2 regions of the Nigerium sp. genome follow, and region 1 is predicted to be linked to the other one. Evidence: riboswitches for the same ligand, from Rfam matches in the RefSeq annotation. Region 1 holds a riboswitch; the other holds the start of a gene.
What was found. A riboswitch is a leader RNA that binds a small molecule or an ion and turns the genes downstream of it on or off. The one in region 1 is predicted to bind FMN.
Positions count from the first base shown of each region.

Region 2: another riboswitch for FMN. It lies ahead of ribD (bifunctional diaminohydroxyphosphoribosylaminopyrimidine deaminase/5-amino-6-(5-phosphoribosylamino)uracil reductase RibD); the one in region 1 lies ahead of WMJ97_RS03650 (ABC transporter permease).

Region 1 covers NZ_JBDHZL010000009.1:38,885-43,220, reverse strand. The annotation lists gene WMJ97_RS03660 (nucleotide disphospho-sugar-binding domain-containing protein) at 1-538, opposite strand, end outside; gene WMJ97_RS03655 (GNAT family N-acetyltransferase) at 705-1,196, shown strand; FMN riboswitch at 1,252-1,377, shown strand; gene WMJ97_RS03650 (ABC transporter permease) at 1,469-2,263, shown strand; gene WMJ97_RS03645 (ABC transporter substrate-binding protein) at 2,287-3,300, shown strand; gene WMJ97_RS03640 (deaminase) at 3,402-3,854, shown strand; gene WMJ97_RS03635 (ATP-binding protein) at 3,958-4,336, shown strand, end outside.
Region 2 covers NZ_JBDHZL010000064.1:49-4,384, forward strand. The annotation lists gene mshC (cysteine--1-D-myo-inosityl 2-amino-2-deoxy-alpha-D-glucopyranoside ligase) at 110-1,348, shown strand; FMN riboswitch at 1,486-1,612, shown strand; gene ribD (bifunctional diaminohydroxyphosphoribosylaminopyrimidine deaminase/5-amino-6-(5-phosphoribosylamino)uracil reductase RibD) at 1,726-2,835, shown strand; gene WMJ97_RS10625 (riboflavin synthase) at 2,841-3,446, shown strand; gene ribB (3,4-dihydroxy-2-butanone-4-phosphate synthase) at 3,443-4,336, shown strand, end outside.

The sequences.
Region 1 (4,336 bases):
TGGACGACCGCGGCCCCATCATCGCGACGACGTCGAAGTCGCGGCCCCAGCCCATCGCGGCCCCCACCACGCCCATCACCGGACGCCGCAGGCGCCGGTCGGCGAACACGCGGCGGGCCGGCGCCGGGAGGGCGTCGGCCAGCCCGGCGAGGTGCCGGATCACCTGGTCGTGCTGGAAGAAGACGGGCGAGAGGAAGATCACCGGCCGGTCGAGGGCGTGCTCCAGCTCGGGGATGCGCGGGTTCATGCCGCCCGCCACGACGGCGTCGTAGTCGCGGCCGCGGGCCAGCAGCTCGGCGTCCTGGTCGCGGAAGAGCCGGCGCCCGTGCCGGACGAGCTGGTCGGGGCGCACGATCGGGCCGTCGAGGTAGTCGGCGTAGGGGAGGTGGGTGGCGCCGGTTCTCTCGACCGCCCGGCGGAACGACGACGGGATGAGGTAGTCGACGTGATGCCCGGCCGCCACGAGCGCCCGCGCGAACGGGAACGTCGGGTTGGCCAGGCCGTACGCCGGCACGCAGGACATCAGGATGCGGGCCATGGCGGCCTCCTTTTCTTCCGCCCACAGCCTATGCCGGGCGCCATGACAACCAGTTGCCATCACCTTTTCGCTATCTGACGTTGTCAGGACCGGGTTGTAGGAAACCCTGCGCGCCCAGGCCCGGACGCCGCCGTCGGCCGAACCGCGCGGCGTTAGCATGCGCAGCATGATCCTGACGATCCGTGACGCCCGTCCCGACGAACTCGTCGAGGTCGGCCGGGTCGTCAGCGAGGCCTACGTCGCCGACGGCGCGCTGAGCTACGACGACCCGCACTACCGCACGCTGGAACGGGCGCCGCTGGAGGCGTCCGGGTCGCAGTTCATCATCGCGGAGCTCGACGGACGCCTCGTCGGCTCGGTCACCTGGTGCCCGCCGGGGTCGTCCCAGCGGGAGATCGCCCTGCCCGACGAGGGCGAGTTCCGGCAGCTCGGCGTGCTGCCCGACTCGCGCGGCTTCGGCATCGCGCGCCAGCTCGTGGAGGCGTGCCTCGGGCGCGCGAAAGACATCGGGCTGTCGGCCGTCGTGATCTCGTCGGCCCCCTGGATGACCACGGCGCACGCGCTGTATGAGGATCTGGGCTTCGTCGCCCTGCCCGAGCGCGACTGGAGCCCGCGGCCCGAGGTCGAGCTGACCACGTTCCGCCACGATCTGTCCTGAGCAGGCACGATCTGTCCTGAGCCCCACCCCCGTCCGCGCTAGGATCGGGCTGCAAACGTGCCCCGGGGTCGGTGCAAGTCCGAACCGGCGGTGAGAGCCCGCGACCCGGCACCTTCCGGTGCCGGCCGATCCGGTGGAAGTCCGGAGCCGACGGTGAGAGTCCGGAGGGGAGGAGGCACGGGGCGCTGCCGCGTCCGTCGGGCTTGGCCCGGCGCGCCGAGGCGTCCTGCTTCGTTCGAAGCGTGGCCCGGGGCGCACCCGACCGGAGGGCCATGAGCGACAGACGCACTCGTGAGCAGGCGATCGGCCTGCGCGCGGCGCCGTGGCTGCTCGGCGCGCTGCTGCTCGTCGGCTGGCAGGTCACGATCTGGGCGACCGACCCGCCCGCCTACCTGCTGCCCAGCCCCGGGGCCGTGTTCACCCGGCTCGTCGCGCTGCTCGGCGGCTCCGGCGTGTGGGGGGCGATCGGTGCGACCCTCCTGGAGGCGCTCGGCGGCTGCGCGCTCGGCTCGGCCGTCGCGCTGCCGCTGGCCGTGCTGATCCACCGCAGCCGCTGGTTCAACTCGGCCGTCTTGCCGTTTCTGGGGGCGACGCAGGCGATCCCCGCGATCGCGCTCGCCCCGCTGCTCGTGCTGTGGGTCGGCTACGGGCTCGTGCCGATCGTCCTGCTGTGCGCGCTGCTCGTGTTCTTCCCGATCCTGGTCGCGTCGGTGGTCGGGCTCCGTCACGTGGACGCCCGCGTCGTGGACGCCGCCCGCATCGACGGGGCGGGCTCGCGGGCGCTGCTCACCGAGGTGGAGCTGCCGCTGGCCCTGCCGAGCATCCTGGGCGGCCTGCGCAACGGGTTCACGCTGTCGGTCACGGGCGCCGTCGTCGGCGAGATGGTCATGGGCGGCGCCGGCCTGGGCGAGCTGCTGACCATGCAGCGGGACTCGCTCGACACCGCCGGCATGTTCGCGACGATCCTGATCCTGTGCGCGATCGCGTCCCTGCTGTACTCCCTCATCTACCTGGTCGAGCGGCGCTCCCGCGTCGTCTCGTCGCTGCGCGGATCGTCCGCGTCGTGAGCGCCCTCGAAAGGATCACCACCGTGCGTCGTCTCCTCGCCCTCGTCGTCGGTCTCGCCTTGTCCTTGTCCGCCTGCGCTTCGCCCGCGGCGTCCCCGTCGGCGGCCAGCCCGACGACCGCGGCGCCCGCGAAGGTGACGATGGGGCTCACCTACATCCCGAACATCCAGTTCGCGCCGTACTACGTCGCGGCCGGCCAAGGGCTGTTCGCGGACGCCGGCGCCGACGTCACCCTGCGCCACCACGGCGCGAACGAGGGGCTGTTCACCGCGCTGGCGGCCGGCCAGGAGGACGTCGTGGTGGCCGGCGGCGACGAGCTGCTGCAGGCCCGCGCCGAGGGCATGGACCTCGTCGCCATCGCCCAGTACTACCGGACGTACCCCGTCGTCGTGATCGTGCCGCAGGCGTCCGCGATCACGAAGCTGAGCGACCTGAAGGGCCGCACGATCGGCGTCCCGGGGAGGTACGGCGAGACGTGGTTCGGGCTGCAGGTCGCGCTCAAGAGCGCGGGGCTGGCCGAATCGGACGTCAAGATCAACGAGATCGGGTACACCCAGCAGGCGGCGCTGACGACCGGCAAGGTCGACGCGATCGTCGGCTTCTCCAACAACGACCAGGTCCAGTTCCGGCAGGCCGGCTTCGCCACGCGGACCATCCCGCTGGCCCCGGAGGGCCAGAATCCGCTCGTCAGCATCAGCCTGATCACCACCCGCTCCTGGCTGGACGCCCACCCGGACGCCGCCCGCGCGGTCGCGCGGGCGACCGTCGCCGGCGTCCAGCGGACCGTGGCCGACCCGGACGCCGCGCTGACGACGTCGCGGACGTACATCCCGCAGCTCGCCAACGACACCGCCGCCCAGGCGCGCGCCAAGGCGACCCTGGAGGCGACGCTGCCCTTGTGGAAGGGCACAAGCACGATCGACGGACGCCTCGACGAGGCCCGCTGGGCGGCCATGGCGTCCTTCATGGCCGAACAGGGGTTGACCAGCAAGCCGGTGGACGCCGCCCAGGCCATCTCCACGCAGCCGCTCGCCTGAGCACCTCGCCTGCGGGCGTCGCGCCCGGCTGAGAACCGGTCCTCGGCCCGGCGTGACCCCGTTATGATGAGGCGCCCGCACCCCAGGAGGCCCTCCCACCCATGTCCGGCATCGCATCGCCGCGCGTCGTCCCCGATTGGGACGACTACTTTCTCGGCATCGCCGACGCCGTCGCCCGGCGAGCCAAGTGCACCCGGCGGGCTGTCGGGGCCGTGCTCGTCCACGACCGGCGCATCATCGCGACCGGGTACAACGGGGCGGCGCCCGGGCGTCCGGATTGCCTGGAGGGCGCGTGCCCGCGCGGGCAACTCGGCTACGACGTCGTCCCGGGGCTCGGCGACTACGACCGGCCGGGGACGGCCGGGTTCTGCATCGCGATCCACGCCGAGGTGAACGCGCTGCTGTTCGCGACGCGCGACACGAAGGGCGCGACCGCGTACATCACCGACCCGCCGTGCCCGGGCTGCCGCAAGGCGCTGGCGGCGGCGGGCATCGTCCGTGCCGTGTGGCCGGACGGGGAACTGGACGGTCAGGGGCTCGTCACGTGGGCATGAATCGATCGCGACACGGGGTCGGCAAGAACGACGGCAACTTGTCACCCGCGCGGGGGCGTCAAAGGGGCGTGTCGCCTAGACTGTCGGGGGCTGAGTGATCGTCATGCCCGAACGGAGAATGGTGAGCGTCGAACGAACAGGCACCGGTGCCGAGTCCGACGACGCCCTGGAGCCGACGTCCTTGCTGCCGGCCGTTGACGTCACCACCACGGGTTTCTCGCGCTGGATCGACAGCGCGGTCGCGTTCTTCTGCATCGGCACGGTCGTGCCGGGCATCTCGTCGGCGAGCGAGCAGTTGTCGTCTCTGCATTCGGTCTGGCTGTCCACGATCGGCGGCGGATTGCTGGCGGCGTCCTTCCTGATGCCGGTGTACGCGTGGTCGCACCGCGGCGTCCGGCCGATCGCGGCCCTGTACGCCGCGTTCGTGCTGCTCGGGCTCGTCACCTGGCCGCTGGCCTGGCAGCCGGGCGCCCCGAGCGCCG
Region 2 (4,336 bases), on a different contig from region 1:
GCCATCGGGCGGGATCGATCGGAGGCGGGGCCCCCGGCTAGGCTGACGCCGGTTGGTCCGGTGCGGAGCGCCTCGCGCCGGACAGCCCCGCACGCATTCGAGGAGAACCATGCAGGCTTGGCCACGTCCCGACGTCCCGACGCTGGACGGACGGGCCCCCCGTCCGCGCGTGCACGACACCGCGGCCCAGGGCCTCGTCGAGGTCGGCCCGGAGGCCGGCGACGCGCGCCTCTACGTCTGCGGCATCACGCCCTACGACGCGACGCACCTCGGGCACGCGAACACCTACGTCGCGTTCGACCTGCTGCAGCGGGCCTGGCTGGACGCCGGGCTCGGCGTCCACTACACGCAGAACGTCACCGACGTCGACGACCCGCTGCTCGAGCGCGCCGACGCCACCGGCGTCGACTGGCGGGCGCTGGCCGAGGAGCAGACCGAGCTGTTCCGGACCGATATGACGGCGCTGAACGTCCTGCCGCCCCGCGACTACGTGGGGGCCGTCGAGTCGATTCCCCTTGTCGTCGAGCTGATCGAGCGGCTGATGCCGACCGGCCTGATCTACCAGGTGGACGACGAGGAGTTCCCCGACTGGTACTTCAACTCGGCGGCCGCGCCGGGCTTCGGCTCCGAGTCGCACCTGGACGCCGAGGCCGCCCTCGCGATCTTCGGTGAACGCGGCGGCGACCCCGACCGTCCGGGCAAGCGCGACCCGCTCGACTGCCTGGTGTGGCGGCTCGCCCGCGACGGGGAGCCGTCGTGGGACTCCCGGCTGGGGCGCGGGCGTCCGGGGTGGCACATCGAGTGCGCGGCCATCGCGCTGCAGCACCTCGGGGAGGGGTTCGACGTCCAGGGTGGCGGCTCCGACCTGGTGTTCCCGCACCACGAGATGAGCGCCGCCGAGGCCACCGCGGCGACGGGGCAGCCCTTCGCGCAGGCCTACGTCCACGCCGGCATGGTCGGCTACGACGGCGAGAAGATGAGCAAGAGCAAGGGCAACCTGGTCCTGGTGTCGAAGCTGCGCGAGGCGGGGCGCGACCCGATGGCGATCCGGCTCGTGCTGCTCGCCCACCACTACCGCTCCGACTGGGAGTACACCGACGCCGACCTCGACGAGGCCGAGCGGCGCCTCGCCGCCTGGCGCGGCCTGCGCAACGAGACGGCGACGATCCCCGCGACCTCGCTCGTGACCGACCTGCGCGCGGCGCTCGCGAACGACCTGGACGCCCCGGCCGCCCTGGCGGCCGTGGACCAGTGGGTCGCGGCGGCGTCCGACATCGACGGCGACGACACCGAGGGCCCGCGCACGTTCCAAGGCGCGATCGACGCCCTGCTGGGCGTCCGGCTCTGAGGCCGGCGCCGTTCGGGCGCCTCCGCGTTCCGGCCGTCTCCGGGACCCCGCGCTCGGGACGCCACCCCCGGGCGCCGTCGGCGTCCGGTTCCCGGCATTCGGCACCTCCGTGCGGGATCGGTGAAATACTGCGCCCATACGTGTTCCGGGGTCGGTGTAATTCCGAACCGGCGGTGACAGTCCGCGACCCGGGCGCCTCGGCGCCCGGCTGACCTGGTGGAATTCCAGGGCCGACGGTGAAAGTCCGGAGGGGAGGCGCACGTGGGGCCCGGCAGCGCCGTGCCCCGGCCGTGGGACGCCGCCGCGCGTCCGCGGCGCGACGCGCACCCCCCCTTTTTCAACCCCGGAGCCGCCGAACGGCGAGCAGGAGGGGTGAGATGGAGCGATCCGGCGAGGGGTACGGGCCCGGTGACCGCGTGGCGTCCGCGTCCGGTTCGGGTGCCCCCGGCCCGCGGGTCGCCCCCGAGGCGCACGTGACCCCCGACGATGTCCGGCACCTGCGGCGGGCGCTCGCGCTCGCGGCCGAGGGCCCGGTCGCGGACCCGAACCCCCTGGTGGGCGCGGTGATCGTCGGCCGCGACGGCCATCTCGTCGGCGAGGGCTTCCACCGCGGCTCCGGGACGCCGCACGCTGAGGCCGCCGCGCTGTTGGCCGCCGGCGACGCCGCCCGGGGCGCCACTACCTACGTCTCCCTGGAGCCCTGCAACCACACCGGACGCACACCCCCGTGCTCCGCGGCCCTCCTCACCGCCGGCGTCGCCCGCGTCGTCTACGCCCTGCCCGACCCGAACCCCGTCGCCGCCGGAGGCGCTCAGCACCTGCGCGCCGCCGGCGTGGACGTGACCGGCGGCGTCCTGGCCGAGGAGGCGGCCGCGCTGAACCGCACCTGGCTGCACCGGGTGCGCACGGGGCGTCCGTTCGTCACCTGGAAGTTCGCCGGCACCCTCGACGGCCGCGCCGCGGCCGCCGACGGGACGTCACAGTGGATCACGGGCCGGGCGGCGCGGGCCGACGTGCACCGGCTGCGGGCCCGGTGCGGGGCGATCGTCACCGGCACGGGCACGGTGCTCGCCGACGACCCCCACCTCACCGTCCGCGGGGACGCCGCGCCGTCGCGCCAGCCGCTGCGCGTGATCGTGGGGGAGCGGCCGGTCCCTGCCGGGGCCCGGGTGCTCGACGACGCCGCCCCGACCAGGGTGTTCGCCACGCACGACGTGGCCGCCGTCGCCGCCGAACTCGGGCGGGACGGCGTCCATCACGCGCTGCTGGAGGGCGGCCCGACGCTCGCGGCCGCGTTCCTGCGCGCCGGCCTCGTGGACGAGGTCGTCGCCTACCTCGCGCCCACCCTGCTGGGCGCCGGGGCGTCCGTCGTGGGGCCCCTCGGCATCGGCACCATCGGCGCCGCCTTCCGCCTGACCACCACGGACGTCACCGTGCTCGACGACGACGTCCGCGTGACCGCCACCATCCACCCAACCAAGGAGTGACCAGCATGTTCACCGGCATCATCGAGGAGCTCGGCACCGTCGAGTCCCTCACCCTCGGCCGCGAGTCGGCGGTCCTACGGGTCCGCGGGCCCCAGGTGCTGACCGACGCGACGCCCGGGGCGTCCATCGCGGTCAACGGGGTCTGCCTCACGGTCGTCGACCACGACGACGAGTCGTTCTCCGTCGACGTCATGGCCGAGACGCTGCGTCGCAGCAGCCTGGGGGCGCTGCGACCCGGGTCGCGGGTGAACCTCGAACGGGCGATGGCCGCGTCCGGACGCCTCGGCGGCCACATCGTCCAGGGGCACGTGGACGCCACCGGCGAGATCGTCGCGCGCGAGCCCGGCGACCACTGGGAGGTCGTCACGATCGCCCTCCCGGACGCCGTCGCCCGCTACGTCGTCGAGAAGGGCTCGATCGCCGTGGACGGCATCTCGCTGACGGTCGCGTCCGTCGCGCCGGGCCGCTTCACGGTGTCGCTGATCCCCACCACGCTCGCCCTCACGACCCTCGGCTCGGCCCGCGTGGGCGACCCGGTGAACCTGGAGGTCGACGTGCTCGCCAAGTACGTCGAGCGCCTGCTCGCCCCGGCCGAGGAGGTCCTGTCATGACCGCCGACGCGACCCCCATCACCGGCCTCGCGACCATCGAGGCCGCCCTGGACGCCCTGCGCGCCGGCCTGCCCGTGCTCGTGCTTGACGACGCCGACCGCGAGAACGAGGGCGACGTCGTCCTGGCGGCGCAGACCCTGACGCCCGAGTGGCTCGCCTGGACGATCCGCCACAGCTCGGGCTACGTCTGCGCCCCCCTGTCGAACGCGCGCGCCGACCTGCTCGACCTGCCGCTCATGGTCGCCTCCAACGCCGACCCGCTGCGCACCGCCTACACGGTCACGGTGGACGCGGCGTCCGGCGTGACCACGGGCATCAGCGCGGCCGACCGGACGCGGACCATCCGCACGCTCGCCGACCCGCACACGCAGGCGTCCGACCTGATCAGGCCCGGGCACGTCGTGCCCTTGCGGGCGCGCGACGGCGGCGTCCTGGAGCGCGGCGGGCACACCGAGGCCGCCGTCGACCTGTGCCGGCTCGCGGGGCTGGCGGAGGTCGGGGCGATCGCCGAGCTCGTCCACGACGACGGGACCATGATGCGCGCCCCCGCCGTGCTCGCGCTGGGCCGCGAGCACGGCGTCCCGGTGATCACGATCGCCGACCTCATCGAGTGGCGAAAGGCCAGCGCGCGGGTCGTCGAAGGCGCCCGGACGTGGCTGCCCACGGACCTCGGCTCGTTCGAAACCGTCTGCTACCACGACCGCCTCACGGGCGCGGACCACCTGCTGCTGATCAGCCCCGAGGGCCTCGGGACGCGCGAGCAGCCCCCGGTCGTCCGCATCCACTCCGAGTGCGTCACGAGCGAGGTCTTCGGCTCGCTGCGCTGCGACTGCGGCGAGCAGCTGGACGCCGCCCTCCACCGCATCGCCGCCGAGCCGGGCGCGATCGTC